2 regions of the Ruminococcus hominis genome follow, and region 2 is predicted to be linked to the other one. Evidence: riboswitches for the same ligand, from Rfam matches in the RefSeq annotation. Region 2 holds a riboswitch; the other holds the start of a gene.
The links. A riboswitch is a leader RNA that binds a small molecule or an ion and turns the genes downstream of it on or off. The one in region 2 is predicted to bind lysine.
Positions count from the first base shown of each region.

Region 1: linked by a shared signal. The riboswitch ahead of dapA (4-hydroxy-tetrahydrodipicolinate synthase) and the one ahead of H8S40_RS01180 (Na+/H+ antiporter NhaC family protein) in region 2 are both predicted to bind lysine.

Region 1 is NZ_JACOPE010000001.1:2,258,553-2,267,773, forward strand. It holds gene H8S40_RS10025 (GH39 family glycosyl hydrolase) at 1-256, opposite strand, end outside; gene H8S40_RS10030 (glycosyl hydrolase) at 368-3,019, opposite strand; gene H8S40_RS10035 (AraC family transcriptional regulator) at 3,190-4,236, opposite strand; gene H8S40_RS10040 (MATE family efflux transporter) at 4,294-5,646, opposite strand; gene H8S40_RS10045 (dipeptidase) at 5,700-6,626, opposite strand; gene dapA (4-hydroxy-tetrahydrodipicolinate synthase) at 6,742-7,626, opposite strand; lysine riboswitch at 7,764-7,938, opposite strand; gene H8S40_RS10055 (aromatic acid exporter family protein) at 8,037-9,062, opposite strand.
Region 2 is NZ_JACOPE010000001.1:274,142-283,362, forward strand. It holds gene H8S40_RS01155 (glycoside hydrolase family 32 protein) at 1-669, shown strand, start outside; gene H8S40_RS01160 (carbohydrate kinase family protein) at 730-1,692, shown strand; gene H8S40_RS01165 (heparan-alpha-glucosaminide N-acetyltransferase domain-containing protein) at 1,900-3,015, shown strand; gene H8S40_RS01170 (SPFH domain-containing protein) at 3,188-4,645, shown strand; gene upp (uracil phosphoribosyltransferase) at 4,802-5,431, shown strand; lysine riboswitch at 5,469-5,639, shown strand; gene H8S40_RS01180 (Na+/H+ antiporter NhaC family protein) at 5,747-7,357, shown strand; gene H8S40_RS01185 (Cof-type HAD-IIB family hydrolase) at 7,497-8,300, shown strand; gene H8S40_RS01190 (hypothetical protein) at 9,015-9,221, shown strand, end outside.

The DNA.
Region 1 (9,221 bases), 2.0 Mb from region 2:
CACTAAATATTTCTGTCAGCATCGTATAATCAATAAACAGACTACCAAACAACACCTCATCATCAGAAAAATATTCATGGCGCACCTTGGAGTTGATCAGTATAAAGTCCTCTGCATTTAAATGATGCGATTCTTCCTCATAATTGATCTGAAGCGAACCATCCAACACATAGATAATCTCAATATCCTGATGAAAATGCATAATCTGTTCCCGCTTGGTAGAAAAACAACAGCGGACAATATTTTCATATTTCAATGTATGTACCCTCTCTCTGACATACCACAAACAGCAGACATGATTCTGCCTGCTGTTTGTATCTGTCATTTCTTATATTCTATTATAGCGATTCTCCCGGCTTTTGAAAAGTTATTTTTCATTGTAGAAAATCTTTACTTCTCCATACATTCCTGTCGGTTCGAGTGTTTCATGATTGAAATCAAATGGTGGTCTCATACCTTTTAACTGCTCTCTTGCAGGTGTTGTAGCTACTTCAATCACAATGTTATTCTTACCTGCCTGCAAAGATTCTGTGATATCCATCTGATATGGTGGGCGGATACATTTTCCAACTTCCTGTCCATTTACCACAACTTTCATTACCTCATACACATGCTCTGCGTACAGATAAGCCTCGGCTGGTGCTGTATCCAATTCAACCTCGGATTCATAGCGGATCACACCTGAGAATGTCGGATCTTTGAATGAAATCAGCTCCAGTGTTTCTACCTGTTCTGTTTCTCCAAAGTTCGGATATTCGATTGCTCTTACTTTGCCCACATTCCATGATGCAAATTCAACCTGTTTTTCACATTCATTTCTCTGCTGTGCAAATGATCTGTGTAAGTTTTCCACTACCTCTCCCTCTGTTTCGACAAGCACTGCGATTTCTCCCGGCTCTAATTCTAATGAAACTTTTGTAGCCTTCTGGTCTTTCAGGATTGTCGAATCATTTTCTACACTTCTGTACTCCTGTTTCCATGCATCATAATACTTCACTTTATATTCCAGTGGAAGTGTCACATGTCCTGTAAATTTATCCTCTGCTGATTCATTTAAGAATACAAACAGATTCTTTCCATCTTTTACATAATGATAGAAACTCAAATCTTTAAACTCTGTATCTACAGCAATGTCAAACATGTCTTTATTCTTCAACTCTGCTGAAAGGGAAGCAAGTTTCACTACTTCACAGGATGCAAGTGTTTCCAAATTGTTACCATTAACTGTTCGATCTGGCAGCTTATCTGTAAATATAACTGGAAATTCTGGATTTTCTTTTACAAATTCCACGAAATCTGCCGCAATTTGCTCCGTATAAGGAACGACCAATGCTTCAAAACGGATTCCATTTATATATAATACATTGTCTTCCACTTTTCCATTGTAGGCTTTGAGGTTTATTAACATATCTCTGCTCACAATATTGAAATCTATCTGATGCTCTATGAGTTCTCTGCACACCTTCTGCATCGGCATATGATTTCCAGCCCAGTCAGCTTCACCATCGTACAAAACTGCAACAGATGCTACATGCAAACCATTACTTAGTAATTTGCACATTCTGTCTCCATATTTCATTAATTCTGCAAAATAAGGAAACTGCGGGTTATTTCCTCTTGCATAGAAATGAGGCGGACAATCAATATCTGGGTATTCTGCCATCGAAAATGCATGTGGAACCAGATAATTGATACCTTTTACCAACAGATGATCCAGTAAATATTTCATATCACGGACGCCGAATTTCCATCCGTATGCTCCGAACAGCTCACACATTGTTCTTCCTTTTTTCTTTGGATCCAATTGACCACATGAAGTTCCCAGTTTTCCCAATGCGTAGTGGAAAAATTCCCCGTCAATATCTGTCATTTGTTTACGAGTTTGTGTCGGTGCCCCGTAAATAATCTGGCCTCCAATCACATCAATACCAGCCATATCCTGCCCTGCCATTGCCCGGAAATAATGTGCAGCTCCCATACCCAGTCTGCTGTGTGTTCCATTATCCTCAACAACATGTCCGATATATTCTACTCCATGTGCTTTGCACCAGTCACCTAACTGTTCACTAAAGTTTTTCTGATATAATTTTGAGACAAAGTCCATATAATCAAAACGAATCTGCAATTGTTTCTCTTTTTCTTCTGTCTCTTCGAATAAATATGGAAGATAGTTTACATATTCCGTACCATATTTTCCTTCTAGCATCTGCTGTAGTTCATCGCTCCATGGCAATGGCATCTTTGGCTTTCCTAGTTTTGCATCAAAGCAGACTTCTTTGATATTTCCAAACTGTGGTTCATCTGAAAAGAACCCTGCGATTGTCTTGCCAAATTCCTCTTTATATTGTTTATAATGTGGCTCATAAACTGCCTCTATCTGTGTGCTTGCAGATTCTCTGTCGATCATATTGATATAAGTATCATTTCCGCCATCTGTTTTTGTTTTATAAATGACATGCACGCGCCACTGTCCTTTTGGCAATTCGAAATTTACATAATTGCCTTCCACTTTATCTGTCAAATCAATCGTCTCTTCATGGAATAAATGCCCATTAGCACATCGGATTGCAACAACCGCAAGAATTTTATTGTTTGCCCGTTCTTCCATATCTACCGGATTTCCGATTTCCCAGTATCCAATTGTCGGGCGAAGCATTCTACTTACATCCAATGTCTGATATCCACCACTTCCAAATACATCTGCAACAGTTGTTGTGATATATGTTTTTTTACGCTCTGGATATTTCTCTGCTATCAAGCCATTTGCATATCCTGTCGGAAAATGTTTATCGTCCAGAATCCATATTTGCATTCCATATTTTTTTGCTTCGGCAATGACGATATCCATATCATGCCACCAGCCTTCTTTACAAAATTCATCGTGCGGGCGTGCTTCCACGCAAATTGCTTTAATCCCACACTCATGAATTTTCTCAATCTCTGTTTTCAGAATACTCTCATCTTCACCACGCATCCACAAAAAAGGGAAAATATGATTTTCTTCTACTCGATTACTCATATACTTAAACCTCCTGATTTTTAACTTTGTTTACGTCTTTATCTAGGATGAATTATACTTGAATCTGTTTCGAAAAAAATGTATATATTTTCCCTTTCCAATGTAAATTTATGACCTTTTCAGTGTATATTCACGTTAATTCATGTACATTTGCGTCTAAATCTATGTTTCTATATTAACCTGTGATTTCTACGATACATATCCGGTGTCATATCATATTCTTTTTTAAATTTCTTACTAAAATGACTGTAATCAAAACAGCCGACTTCCTGACTGATTTCTGATAATGATTTATCCGTTGTACTCAACATCTCTGCTGCACATTTCATTTGCAATGAATTTACAAGTACCCCAAAAGTCTTACCTGTATACTTTTTCAGCATCCTGCTCATATAAGACTCACTATAATTAAAAAATTCTGCAACATTTTTCAATGTCACTTTATTATAATTCACAGAAATATATCCTAATACTGCAACAACATTTTCATCTGGCTTTCTATCAAGTGGCTTTGAAACCTGTGCAAGCATTTCATAATTTCGGATAATATGAATGAATAGCTGTCGCACATAAAGCTCCAAACTTTGTCTGTACGCATACCTTTTCTCTGTTATTTCCTGAAACATATGCTCGTATACCAGTTTAATCCATTCATCCTGTCCCGTCGGAAAAATAATATATGGACTGACGCTTTTACCATATAGTATATTTTCAAAAAAATCCGCAAGCAAATGTTTTTCTTTAACCATTGCCAAGAAAGATTCATCCAATTGTTTCTTACTCATCAAAATATTCAGCACAATGCTTTCGTCATCAAGTGCCGTAATCGTATGCATCGATTCTGGTGCAAGAATACATAGATCTCCTTCCTTCATTTCAAATGCCTGGTTTTCCACATAATGCGTACATTTTCCACTATATACATACGCAATCTCTACAAAGGAATGATTATGCAATATCGGATAGGAATAGCGACTATGTCTAACCATATTGATTTCAGCGTTTTCTGTTGTTTTCTCCACATCCACAACTGTAATCCCATGATGGTCCTTTGAATATTTCGTATACAGATCTTCCTCTATCTGCAATTGAGGATGCTCTTTCATAAGTTTCTGATAGGTTGCATATTGCATCGGAACTGATAATATTTCTCTATACTGACCTTGGTATAATTTTTTTAAAAATTTTTCCTGCTCTGTTAATTCTTTGAAATCCATCTGTTTATCTCCTGCAATTATGTTTATCTTCCTTCATATTTCCTTTTTCTTCTTCCTCTATGCATCATCCCTTGTCAGTTTTCGAATCCAATTTCCATAATGAGATTCTAAAAATGCCGGGACGCATTTGAAAATCTGATCTGCATTCAAACAGCATACAACAACCGCCGGTGATGCCTTTACAACAAAAGCCATGAAAAGAGATAATGGAATAACAATTCCCCATATGCTGATCAAATCCATTTTAACAACAAACATCGTATTACCACCGCCTCTAATGATTCCATTATTAGTTGGCATCTGGTAAGACATTCCTACATAAACAACGCTTAATATAATTAGAAATGTGTTTGTCATCATCATTGTCTCCTGCTTCAAATCATACAGGGACAAGAATGGAACTCGAAGGAAGAATAACGCAATTCCGGAACATACACCAATGACAATAAACAATCTCTGTAATCTTTTCGCATAGCTTTTTACCTGTTCAATGTCTCCCACTCCGATTGCTTTTCCTATAATAATTGATGCCGTTGATGCCGCTCCGACCACTGTGGACTTCATCAACAAGAACAATGTCGATGCAGCACTGTTTGCTGCGATTGCTGTCGCCGTCATATGACCGAGAATTGCTGTCTGTAAGGCAGTATTCACTCCCCACAATCCTTGTGTAAATACCATTGGAGCGGTAATTTTCGTATAGTCTTTTGCCAACTGTTTATCCAGTGAAAAATAATCCGATAATCTTATCTGTAATTTCTTATCTTTCTTCTTGATATAGAAAATTAGTACAATGATTTCCATAATTCGTGCAGTCAAAGTACCGATTGCTGCTCCGACAATTCCAAGCTCCGGTGCCCCAAAATGCCCGAAAATCAATACATAGTTGATTCCGCAGTTTACAAAGAATGTCATCACAGATAACTGAAATGCTATCTTCACTGTCTCGACACTTCGCATTGTTGCCAGTAGTATCTGCGTAATTGCAAAAAACAAATATGTAAATCGAATTACGTTTAAATAACTCACTCCTGCTTCAATAATCGGTCCATCTGTTGTAAATATACCGACTGCCTGATATGGGAAGAAACTCACCAGCACAAACAATACAACTGCAATAAAAATTGCTGCATACATCGCTATAGCTGCAATCTTCTTCATCGGTCCGGTCTGCTTCTTCCCCCAATACTGACTACAGAAAATAACCAAACCATCTCCCAAAGCTAATAAGAGCTGCTGATAAACAAATTGTATCTGATTTACTGCTGCCGCCCCTGATAATGCGGTTTCACTGTATGCCCCAAGCATTACGTTGTCCGCCAGATTGACGCTGATTGTAATGATATTCTGTAATACCAGTGCCACATATATGTTGAAAAAATTTTTATAAAAACCTTTTTGCTGATTCAAAATTATCCCTTCATTCCTTTTTGTTCTTTATATCTCTTTTTACACTATTCCAATCACAGATTCCTGCCAATAAACGCCCTCGCATTTTCAAAAAACACTTTCTCTGTCAGTTTCTCTCCAAATCCATGTTCCAACATTGCCTTTCTCAAAACAGGCATCGACTGCACCCCTTGTATACCATCCGGGAATTCTCCGCTGCATCCGTCAAAATCTCCGCCTAACACAAGTACATCTTCGCCACCCAGATTCAGCACAGCATCCATATGTCTTATAATCGCTTCGACATCTTCTGTTCCACCGACAAAATTCCGATAGTAATTCATTCCGATTAATCCCTTTCTTCGAATCAATTCCTGAATCTGTTCTTTCTTTAAATTTCTCGGATGATTACACAATGCTCGTACATTAGAATGCGATGCTATAATTGGTTTGTCCGTCATCTGGAATAAATCTTCTACCCCTCTATCTGATAAATGTGAAATATCCAGAACAATTCCTTGTTGTAGCAAGAATTTCACGATATCCCGTCCTCTATCCGTCAATCCTTGTGCCTGATTCATAGCCGCACCGCAGGCATATTCATTTTCATAATTCCATGATAATAGAACAAATAAGAAACCAAGTTCACGAATCCGTTCTATGTCTTTCCCCATGATCGATACATCTTCAACTGATAAAAATGCGGCAGCTTTTCCATTCTGGTGCGCATCTTCCATTTCCTTTGCCGATGTGCACAACCGAATTTTATTTTCTGCTTTTTGCAATAATTCTATTGCTTTCTCATAGCTCTTACGAAAAACACTGCTTTCCGTTCCGGGCAAAATCTCTTTTCTATTCTTCCAGATTGCAAAAATCTGCGTGTACGTATCTGCAAATTTTTCTATACGCTGTAAATCTATATCGCAAGTATTTTTTTCCAGACTTTCTCCTTCTTTGATAACCTGTGTCAATGTATCTGCATGACAATCAAAATATTTCATCTTATACTCTCCATTCTAAAATCTGAAAAAGGCAGACACATCCTGGTGCCTGCCTCGTTTTCTCACATTTCTTTTTTGATGACTCACAATATGCTGTGTCAGTCAACCTCTGTTCTTACAGAATTCCAAACTCCTGCATTGCTTTCTTCAACTGTTCTTTGTGCTGTGGCTCCAGTTCTGTCAATGGTGCTCTAAGTGGTCCGCATTCTTTACCAAGCATATTCATAGCGGCTTTTACCGGAATCGGATTCACTTCACAGAATAATGCATCACACAGTGGAAGTGCCTTTAACTGCATCTGGCATGCTTCTGTTGTACTTCCTGATAAATATTTGTAAACCATATCATGAACATATGTCGGTGCCACATTTGACAATACTGAGATTACACCGATTCCTCCTAATGAAAGAAGTGGCACAACCTGATCGTCATTTCCTGAATATAAATCTACATTACCATCACATAAATGCATAATCTGTGCTACATTACCGATATCTCCGGATGCCTCTTTAATTCCGACAATATTCTCTACATTCTTTACGAGATGCGCAACTGTTGCCGGCTGGATTGAACAACCTGTACGGCTTGGTACATTGTAGAGAATAATTGGAGCTTTCGCTTCCTGTGCAATAGTTGTATAATGTGCGATCAGTCCATTCTGTGTTGCCTTATTATAATATGGTGTTACTAAAAGAAGTCCGTCAGCACCTGCTTCTGCTGCTTCTTTAGATAACTGAACTGCTGTTGCTGTACAATTAGAACCTGTTCCTGCGATAACCGGAATTCTGTGGTTTACTCTCTCAATTGCAAATTTAATCACATCAAGATGTTCCTGCTCTGTCATAGTAGCAGACTCTCCTGTAGTTCCACAAATAATGATGGAATCTGTCTCGTTAGCAATCTGCTCTTCCAGAATCTCGTCTAATTTATCATAGTTAACTTCATAATTATCCTTCATCGGTGTAATAAGTGCTACACCTGCGCCTTTAAAAATTGCCACTTCTTTGTCCTCCTAAATCTTCAACATTGTTGTTACCCTGACGGATTACCTTATATTACTCTGCACACCACTTATATATGCATCGCAACATAAAAAGAAACGGCAAGATGCGCCGTTCTAAAATATACATATTGTATATATCAGATAGCTCCCCATCCTGCGATGACAGTCGTGTCGTTCTTCACGCCACGCCCAAGTGATATAGCTCCAGGTTATTCTATATCCTTTCGGCATCTTCTCCTTTTTGATGACTTCTTCTGTCCCTGTCCATCCGACATCATACTCATAAAAAATGCAACCTCTATCTACGTTTCCTAATTAACAATAAAAGTGTAACACTGCCGCCATTTCTTGTCAAGGAAACGACGGCATATATTCATTTTCATTTTTCTTTTTTTACTGAATTCTTATTATTTTCCTTGATTCCAGTAACGCTGTTTCTGTTTGTCATCTAAACTGTTGACAAAACGTTTTTTATATATAAGGAAGTCTTCCAGATCCATCAAGATATGATAAAGCATCGCCTGACTTTCAAACTCTTCTCTGGTAGTCGGAAGCTTATCTTCCTTAATATGTTGAAAAATTTCTTTTAATTTGTCCATCTGCGCTGTCGGCTCATTTCGCTCTGTCACATAATCCATCATATATAATACATATTCCGAAATAATCAGTGCCTGCTGAGGCATCTTTCGGATTCTCTTCATCTCATAATGCAAGTCATGTATGGTATTACATTGTTTCATCCGCATCTCAAAATAATTAATATAATATTCCGGATGTGACTGAAATGTATTGTCCTGATATTCATAAGCATCATCAATAAATATACGAATCTGTGATTCTAATTCACGTATTGCCGCCCAAATATCATACTGCATTTCTTTATCTGCCAGATAAGCTGCAATTGCTCCCAATATCATCTGCATACGATTCTCTGTGTAGCGCATGTTTCGCACAAGGTCTTTACGTTGTCCTGCATAGTCATAGAACAGATTTAATACTACCGCTACTGTAATTCCTATTAGAACTAACAGAAATTCATTAAATACAAAACTTGCTTCAAAATCTCGCTTTGCCATGAAATGCATACCTATCACTGCATTTACCGATATCGTTGCCTTCCATCCAAACTCTTCAGAGACAATTACGATTAAAAATATATAAATACCATACGCCAGCCATTCTGACTGAATCTGTGTAAATACAATCCATGCCAGTACTGATGATACTAAAAATGTCACCAGACGAAACCAGGATAGTTTTACTGTTTCCCATTTTGTTGTAACCAATGTCAGCAAAGCAATACTTCCCGCTGAAATTGCATATTCTAAATTTAATACTTCTGCAACATAAATTGCAGCACTGCTTCCTACTGCAATTTTAATTGCCTGCAGCACTCGTTTTTTCTGCTGTTTCTTTTTCATCAATTTTTTCAATTATATTATCCCCGTTTATTACCTCCCCAAATCTTTGCCCTGCATCTATCTTATCTTGTATTTTTTTACTTTGTCAATTCTTCCTTTTGCAATTTGCACAAAATCGGAATTTTTCACAATTCTTTTTATTTATTATTGGTTGCTTTTCATAGAAATCAG
Region 2 (9,221 bases):
TTTGACTATTATGCACCTCAGTCATTTGAAGCAGCTGATGGAAGAAGACTTCTGGTAGGATGGGCAAACGCATGGGACTGGATGCCTTTCTGGAAAGATTGGGGTCCTACATATAGAGAAGGATGGTGTGGATTTTTCAATGTTCCGCGAGAAGCTGTTTTAAATAAAAATGGAACTTTAAGCTTTATTCCAGTGAAAGAATTGGAAGTTCTTCGCAAAAATAAACTGGAGAGAAAAGAAATTTTATTGGAAGACGGAAGAGAAGAAGAAATTTGTGATGGTAGCATTTATGAATTAAAACTAAAAGTAAATCTTAAAAATACTACTGCCGATAAAATTATTTTAAAACTTCGAGTATCTGATCATAAAAGAACAGAAATTGTGTTTGATCTTAAAAAAGCTGAAATTCGTTTTGATCGAAATCATGCTGATGACTGGAGTAAGGGAATAGCAAGAGGACCACTGAATTTGATGAATAAAGATTGCTTAGATATACACATTTATTCAGATAAAATATCAGTAGAGTTGTTTAGCAACGAATATCAAAATAATTTTTCGTGCAATATTTATAACGTAGAAAAAGGCCAGAAAAATTATATAGTAGCTGAAGGCGGCGTTGCAGAAATTGATACGTTAGAGAAGTGGGATTTAGAAAATGTAATGCAATAAGCAGTTTTCAGAAATTTGAAAAAATAAAAGATATAAAGAAATCATGGAGGATTATTAACCATGAAGCAAATGATTGATATCGTAGCTTTGGGTGAATTATTGATTGACTTTACAGAAGCAGGAGTCGGTGCTGATGGAATGAAATTATTTGAACAGAATCCAGGAGGGGCACCGGCAAATCTACTGACTGTGGCTAGTCATATGGGATATCGAACAGAATTTATAGGCAAAGTTGGAAAAGATATGCATGGCGCTTTTCTGAAAAAAACTTTGGAGAAAGAAAAGATAGGTGTTTTAAACTTGATTGAGGACGAGCACTATTTTACCACGTTAGCATTTGTTGCAATTGATGAAAATGGTGAGCGAGAGTTTTCTTTTGCAAGAAAACCAGGTGCAGATACCAAATTACAGGCGGATGAATTGAATTTGGAGTTATTACAGAACTGTAAAATTTTTCACTTTGGTTCCTTATCTTTGACGGCACAGCCTGCACATGAGGCAACAGTGACAGCGGTCTCACGTGCTAAAGCAGAGGGGGCATTGATTTCTTATGATCCGAATTATCGAGCTTCTCTTTGGAGCAGCGAAGATGTTGCCATAGAAACAATGAAATCGATGATTTGTTATGCAGATGTGATGAAGATATCAGATGAAGAAAGTTTGCTTCTGACTGGAGAAAAAACTTATGAAGCTGCAGCAGATCAATTCTTACAGATGGGACCGAAGTTAGTTGCTGTTACGCTTGGTAGCGAAGGCGTTTTAATAGCATTTGGAGAACGAAAAGAACGTATTGCAGGATTTCAAGTGAAGTCAGTAGATACCACAGGTGCAGGAGATTCTTTTTGGGGCGGTTTCTTGAGTGCTTACTTGGAATTTAGAAAACCTGTTGAGGAACTATCTTGGAAAGAAATAAAATATTGTGCAGAATACGGAAATGCTACGGCAGCACTTTGTGTGCAGAAACGAGGTGGTATCCCAGCTATTCCAAAAAAAGAAGAAGTAAGTCGAATGATTCAGCGTTAAAACAATGATGAAAAACTCAATCTATTTTCTAGTGCATTTACTGGTAAATAGATTGAGTTTATTTCTTTTTGAGAAAATGAAACATGTTACAAGAATAAAAAAACAGAATTGAACAACGGATGCCTCAATGATAAACTGTTTGTATAAGCATATAACGATAAATATGATGCACTAATAATAGGTACAACAGTGAAAGAGGTGAGAAATATGTTATCTTTACAGGACAGAGAAGTGAACACAGGCCGACAGCGGGAACTTGATCTGGTAAAAGGTTTCCTAATGATCATGATAGTATTTATACATTCATTTCAGACAATAGCAGGCGTGGAAGCAGCAGAATCGAATGTACATAAAATTATGTTTGCACTGTTTATGCCGACAGGTGCTTGCTTATATTTATTTACTATGGGATTTGGAAGTGTTTTTACACGACATTCTAAGCCTGAAGATATGGTTAAAAATGGTGTGAGACTGTTATTGTATCAGGGATTAAGTAATTTATGTTATGCCGCAGCTTTGTTAATTAGTTTCAATATTAGAAATATGATTACAGGAGAAGTCGCAGGCAGCAGAGAATTATATGCACAAAACATGTATGCAGCACTTACATTTGTAAATATATTTTTTATATCAGGTATGTGTTATCTTGTGCTTGCGATATATAGAAAATTAAATGTAAAGATCAGTGGATATGTAATCAGTGCTGTAATAGTAGGAATCGTATCACCATTTACAAAGATGTTGGTTTCTGAAAATCAGGTACTTAACTGGATTTTGGATATGACGTTTGGAGGAAAAGGTGAAACAAGCTTTTGTTTCTTTCCGTATTTGAGTTATGTATTTTTAGGATATGTTTTTGGAAAAGTGATCAGAAGAGTTCCTGAAGATGAAAAAGGAGATTTTTATAAAAAGAGTGGTATAATATGTGGAATTATAGCAGTGATATGGTTTGCATGCTGCATAATGACACACCCTACAGTTGATAGATTTTTTAACTATATGATTGAACAGTACAGAACGCCGGGCCTGGCAAAAGTAGTCGGAAGCTTTTGCAGTATCATGCTTGTATTTGCAATTGCATTTTGGATTATGCCGATGATAGAAAAATGGAAATTTGGATATAACAAATTGTGTTATTATTCAAAACAAATATCTAAGATATATGCAGTGCATATCGGTGTATATTATATAATTTGTGGTTTTGCTGCATTTTCCGGATTTAATGTAAAAGAGTGTTTGATATGGTCGGTTATAGTGCTGATAGTAACTGATTTGCTTGTACAAGGACACTTAATAATTATGAATAAGATAAAAAGAGTGTGACAATAATTGATTATTTTTATATGCTACCCTATTTATTGATATTTTCTATAAGTTGTTTTTTGTTATCAAAATTCACTTACTAGCATAAGTGATAGTGAAATTATGTGGATTTCAACTTATTATAAGTGTAAGATAATAATAGGTGAATTATTCGATGAAAGGAGATATAGGTATGGGACTTATTAAAGCAGTTGCAGGAGCGGTAGGCGGAACAATGGCAGATCAATGGAAAGAGTTTTTCTATTGTGAAGCGATGGATAAAAATGTCATGGTGAGGAAAGGACAGAAGCAGACGAGTTCTCGTTCTTCTAATACAAAAGGCAATGACAATATTATTACAAATGGTAGTGGAATCGCTGTGGCAGATGGTCAGTGTATGATTATTGTAGAACAGGGAAAAGTAGTAGAAATATGTGCAGAATCCGGACAGTTTACATATGATACATCTACAGAGCCAAGTATTTTCTCCGGTAATCTTGGAGATAGTATTTCAAAGACATTTGCAACAATCGGAAAACGATTTACATTTGGCGGCGATACAGGTAAAGATCAGCGTGTTTATTATTTTAATACAAAAGAGTTGATTGATAATAAATTCGGTACACCAAATCCGATTCCATTCCGTGTTGTAGATTCTAAGATAGGTCTGGATATTGATGTAGCAGTACGATGTTCAGGTGTTTATTCTTATCGAATCAGTGACCCGTTGTTGTTCTACACAAATGTGTGCGGTAATGTGGAGAATGAGTATACGAGAGAAGAAATTGACAGACAGTTAAAAACAGAGTTTATCAGTGCTTTGCAGCCGGCATTTGGACGGCTTTCCGATATGGAGCTGCGTCCGAATCAAATTGTAAATCATACTACAGAGCTGGAAAATGCTATGAATGAAACACTGTCAGCAAAATGGAGTGAGCTTCGTGGACTGAAGGTAGTAAGTATTGCACTTGGTTCAGTGACACTTCCGGAAGAAGATGCAGAGTTGATCAAACAGGCACAGCGTACAGCAATGCTTCAGAATCCAACAATGGCAGCAGCAACTATGGTAGGCGCTCAGGCAGATGCGATGAAAGCAGCAGCAAGCAACGAAGGCGGTGCTATGAACGGCTTTATCGGTATGGGTATGGCTATGAATGCAGGTGGCGGAATGAATGCCCAGAATTTATTTGCAATGGGAGCCCAGCAAGAGGAAGCAAGACGAAGAGAAGAGCTTGAAAGACAGGCGGCGCAAGCAGCACAGACTCCGCCTCCACAGGCAGCACCGGCGGCGGACAGCTGGCAGTGTACATGTGGTGCAACAGTTACAGGAAAGTTCTGTCCGGAATGTGGTTCAAAGAAACCAGAGCCAAAACCGGCAGCAGATAGCTGGCAGTGTGCATGTGGCGCAACAGTTACAGGAAAATTCTGTCCGGAATGTGGCAGCCCAAAACCGGTACAGGAAGAGGGATGGACATGTTCGTGCGGAGCAGTAAATAAAGGAAAGTTCTGTTCAGAATGTGGAGCAAAAAAACCGGCAGCGGCACCATTGTATCGTTGTGATAAATGCGGTTGGGAACCTGAAGATCCGAAGAATCCGCCAAAATTCTGCCCAGAGTGCGGAGATCCATTTAATGATGCTGATATTCAGTAGAAAGATTGCGCAGTGATTCTGATAGGAATATGTCAGCTTCGCTGACCAGAATCACGCGCCAAGTTTCACGGACGTTCGACTTGAATAGAAAAAGGTGGTTTCAATACATAAAAATCGTTATAATAAAAGGTACAAATACAATGGAGGACGTAGAAAATGAGTAATGTAATTGAGATGACACACCCGTTGATCCAGCACAAGATTTCAAGATTGAGAGATAAGAATACAGGAACAGCAGAATTTCGTGCACTTGTAGAAGAAATCGCAATGCTGATGGGATATGAGGCATTAAAGGATCTGCCACTTGAAGATGTTGAGGTTGAGACTCCGATTGAAACATGCATGACACCTCAGATTGCCGGAAAGAAATTTGCTATTGTACCGATTTTACGTGCAGGTTTGGGAATGGTAAGCGGTATTCAGGCTTTAGTACCGACAGCAAAGATTGGACATATTGGTCTGTATCGTGACGAGGAGACACACGAACCACATGAGTATTATTGTAAGCTGCCGGATCCGATTGAAGAGCGTTTGATCGTTGTTACAGATCCGATGCTTGCTACAGGCGGTTCAGCAGTTGCAGCAGTTGATTTTATTAAAAAGCATGGCGGTAAGAAGATTAAATTCATGGCTATTATCGCTGCTCCGGAAGGAATTAAACGTCTGATGGATGCACATCCGGATATTCAGTTGTATGTAGGTCATATCGACAGAGAGCTGAATAAAGCTGCTTACATCTGCCCAGGACTCGGAGATGCCGGGGATCGTATTTTTGGCACAAAATAGGGGTAGTTTTTAAAAATAAAATATGCTATTATATAAAATGTTTGATAGAGGCGCGGTGATAAGAGTATCCGGCTGGCAATAGTCAAGGGAAGACTGTCAGTAGGAGAAAGGAGAAGCCGCCGAAGGAATGATATTTCCCTGATATGATTCCTGGGCCGGATGTAGAATATGCTCCGGACTGTCACAGGTGTGGAGAGCTATCGAGGATATATGGATTTTTTGATTTATTTATGCCGCGGGCGACTCACCAACAAAGAGATGCCAGCGGCATTTCTTTGTCTAAAAATGGTTGGAGAAGGAGAAGAAAGAGAAAAAATGAGAAACAAGAGAAAAATGGGCGGGTTGCTCCTGGTTGCAATGAGCATATTATGTTTTAGTTCGATAACAGTATTTGCAGCAGACACATCCGCAGAGTATGTACCAGCAATGTATGCATCAATCTGGTCGTTAGTGCCTCCGGTTATTGCGATTGTATTGGCACTTATTACAAAAGAAGTGTATAGTTCATTGTTTGTTGGAGTTTTGATCGGAGGAGCTTTTTGGGCAGGATTCAAACCGGAAGCCACGATATTACATGTATTTCAGGATGGAGTGGTAGGTGTTCTCACTGACAGCTATAATATGGGTATTCTGATATTTTTGGTAATCCTTGGTGTTATGGTATGCATGATGAATAAAGCAGGCGGTTCAGCAGCATTTGGGCGTTGGGCCAAAGAGCATATTAAGACAAGGGCAGGTGCACAGCTTACAACAATCGCACTTGGAATTTTGATTTTTATCGATGATTATTTTAACTGTCTGACAGTTGGAAGTGTTATGCGTCCGGTAACAGATAGTCACAATGTGTCACGTGCAAAACTTGCATATTTAATTGATGCAACAGCAGCTCCGATATGTATTATCGCACCGATTTCATCATGGGCAGCAGCAGTAACAGGATTTGTAAAGGGAGAGGACGGATTTTCAATCTTTATTCGTGCGATTCCATATAACTATTATGCAATCCTTACAATTATTATGATGGTGACTTTGGTTCTGGCAAAAGAAGATTATGGTCCGATGAAAGAACATGAGGACAATGCAATTGCGGGCGATCTTTATACAACGGATGACAGACCATATGAGAGTGCACAGGAAAATGTTATTTATAATAAGGGAAAGGTAATTGATCTGGTATTCCCAATTATTTCACTTATTATTTGCTGTGTTATAGGAATGATCTATTCAGGCGGGTTCTTCTCAGGAACAGGATTTGTAGAAGCATTTTCAGGAAGTGATGCATCTGTTGGACTGATGCTGGGAAGTTTCTTTGCAATGGTAATCACAATTGCATTTTATGCAGTAAGAAAAGTTCTGCGTTTTTCGGATTCTATGGCTTGTATTCCGGATGGATTTAAAGCTATGGTTCCTGCAATCCTAATTCTCACATTTGCCTGGACACTAAAATCAATGACAGATAGCCTTGGTGCAGCTGAATATGTAGCGTCAATCATGAATTCGGCAGCAAGCGGATTGTTAAATCTTCTTCCTGCAATTATATTCCTTGTAGGATGCTTCCTGGCATTTGCAACTGGTACTTCGTGGGGAACATTCGGAATCTTGATTCCTATTGTAGTTGCTGTATTCCAGGGAACAAATGAAACAATGATGATCATTTCCATTTCAGCTTGTATGGCAGGAGCTGTATGCGGAGATCATTGTTCGCCAATTTCAGATACAACAATTATGGCTTCAGCAGGAGCACAGTGCAATCATGTAAATCACGTATCAACACAGTTGCCATATGCAATGACAGTTGCTGCTGTTTCATGTATCACATATGTAATTGCAGGTGTGATACAGAATGCGGTTATTTGCCTGGTAATCGGAATTGCATTGCAGATCTTGGTGCTTCTTGCAATTCGAAACCATACAAGAAATAAATAAAATAAAAAAATAGTAGTAGAAAAGAGACTGACTTTTTGGGCACCTCCTAAAAACGAGAGTCTCTTTTTCTTTGACTAAATATAAATCTGCGTTATAATTACTTCAAATCAGGTAAAGCAAGCGAAGGGAGAAGAAACGAATGAAACCAATATTTTTTATAGATTATGATAATACAATTTTCAGTCATCAGACATGGCAGATTCCAGAAAGTACATTATGTGCACTTGAACAATTGCAAAAGGACGGATATAAATTAGTTATTGCAAGTGGAAGAGCATTTCGAAATAATTCACTTCCCGAAGAATTTCAAGGACGTATAACTCCGGATTGTCTGGTTAGTGCAAATGGCGCGATTGTTGAGATAGAAGGAAAATTAGTGAAAGAAAAATATTTTGATAAGGATTTACAGAGAAGAATATTAGACTACGTTGTAGAAAAAAATTATTGCCTGTTATCTGGACAGGGTAATGATTGGTGTACTTCCAGCATCGAGCGATTCAAGGAGATTGCATCTCCAAAACAGCAGCAGTTATTGCCAAAGAGTGGGGACGCATACAAGGCGTTATATGAAAAACAGATTCCGTCTATGTTTCTGGCAGATACAAAAGAAGCAATTGCTGATGTGCAGGAACATTTTCCAGAGACAAAGCTTTTGTGTATGGGGGATGAGCTTGGTGGTGCAGATATGATTCCAAAAGAGAATGGAAAGGTTAAAGGTGCAAAGTGTGTTATGGACTATTATCATGCATCCTGGGATGATATTATTGCAATTGGGGATAGTATGAATGATATAGAGTTGATTCAGGCGGCTGGATTTGGGATTGCTATGGGTAATGCGATGGATGAGGTGCAGGAAGCAGCAGATTATGTTGCAAAGCATATTGATCAGAATGGATTTGCGGATGCGGTTTCCAAAGCAAGAGAAGAGATAGCTAAAAGATAAAAAGAATTATCAGAAAAAATAGAATAATTTCAATGCGAAGAAAGAAAATTTAAAATAAAACGCATAAAATATTGACAAAATAACATTTAAGTGTTAAACTATAGGCAATTCGAAAGAAGGAAATATTATAGAGTAGGAGGTAGAGGTCCAATGGACGATATTAGTTCGATTACAACTCAATATGTTAGTGGTATGGCGGATGAAAGGTCCAATAATAAGAGATCTTTACAATAATCCAGCAGACATATTGAACATAGATACCACATAAGATAGGATTTCATAAGATGTGTAAAGAAACATCAGATGTAAATCAGATCAAATAGCGAGATACCTGATTATAGATGGAATAATTAAGTAAGTATTTGGAATATCGAAGGAAGGGTACTGCAGGTATTGAACAGTTATAGAAAGAATAATTCGGGAGATAGCGCGGAAATAAAATAATAAAAAATTGAATAGAGAAAAAGAAATAGAAAATGCATCTGCAATGTCAATTGTGGATGCATTTTTTTGACATTGTGAAGCACTTATGGTAAACTAAGAAATGATTATCGGGGAGTCTACCCTTTGATAATTATAAGTAGGATAAATATAAAAAATATTGAGTTACAAAATCAATAAGAGGCACTAAGAATGCAGAGGCATTCTTGAATTTAAGAGAGTATAAATAATTTAGAGAAAGAAACGACAGAGTAAGTTTACGAGGTGAGTACAGTGGACAAGTATGAGTATAAGCTGAAGACAGAACAAATGCTTGAACTGATGGAAGATGGTGCATACAGCAGAGCAGCAGAACTTGCAGATAGTATTGACTGGCGAAGAGTTCGTAATACTACAATGCTGATGAATGTAAGTGACATATATGAAAAAAGCAGAGATTATCATAAGAGTTTCGAAGTCTTGAAAATTGCTTATCATAGG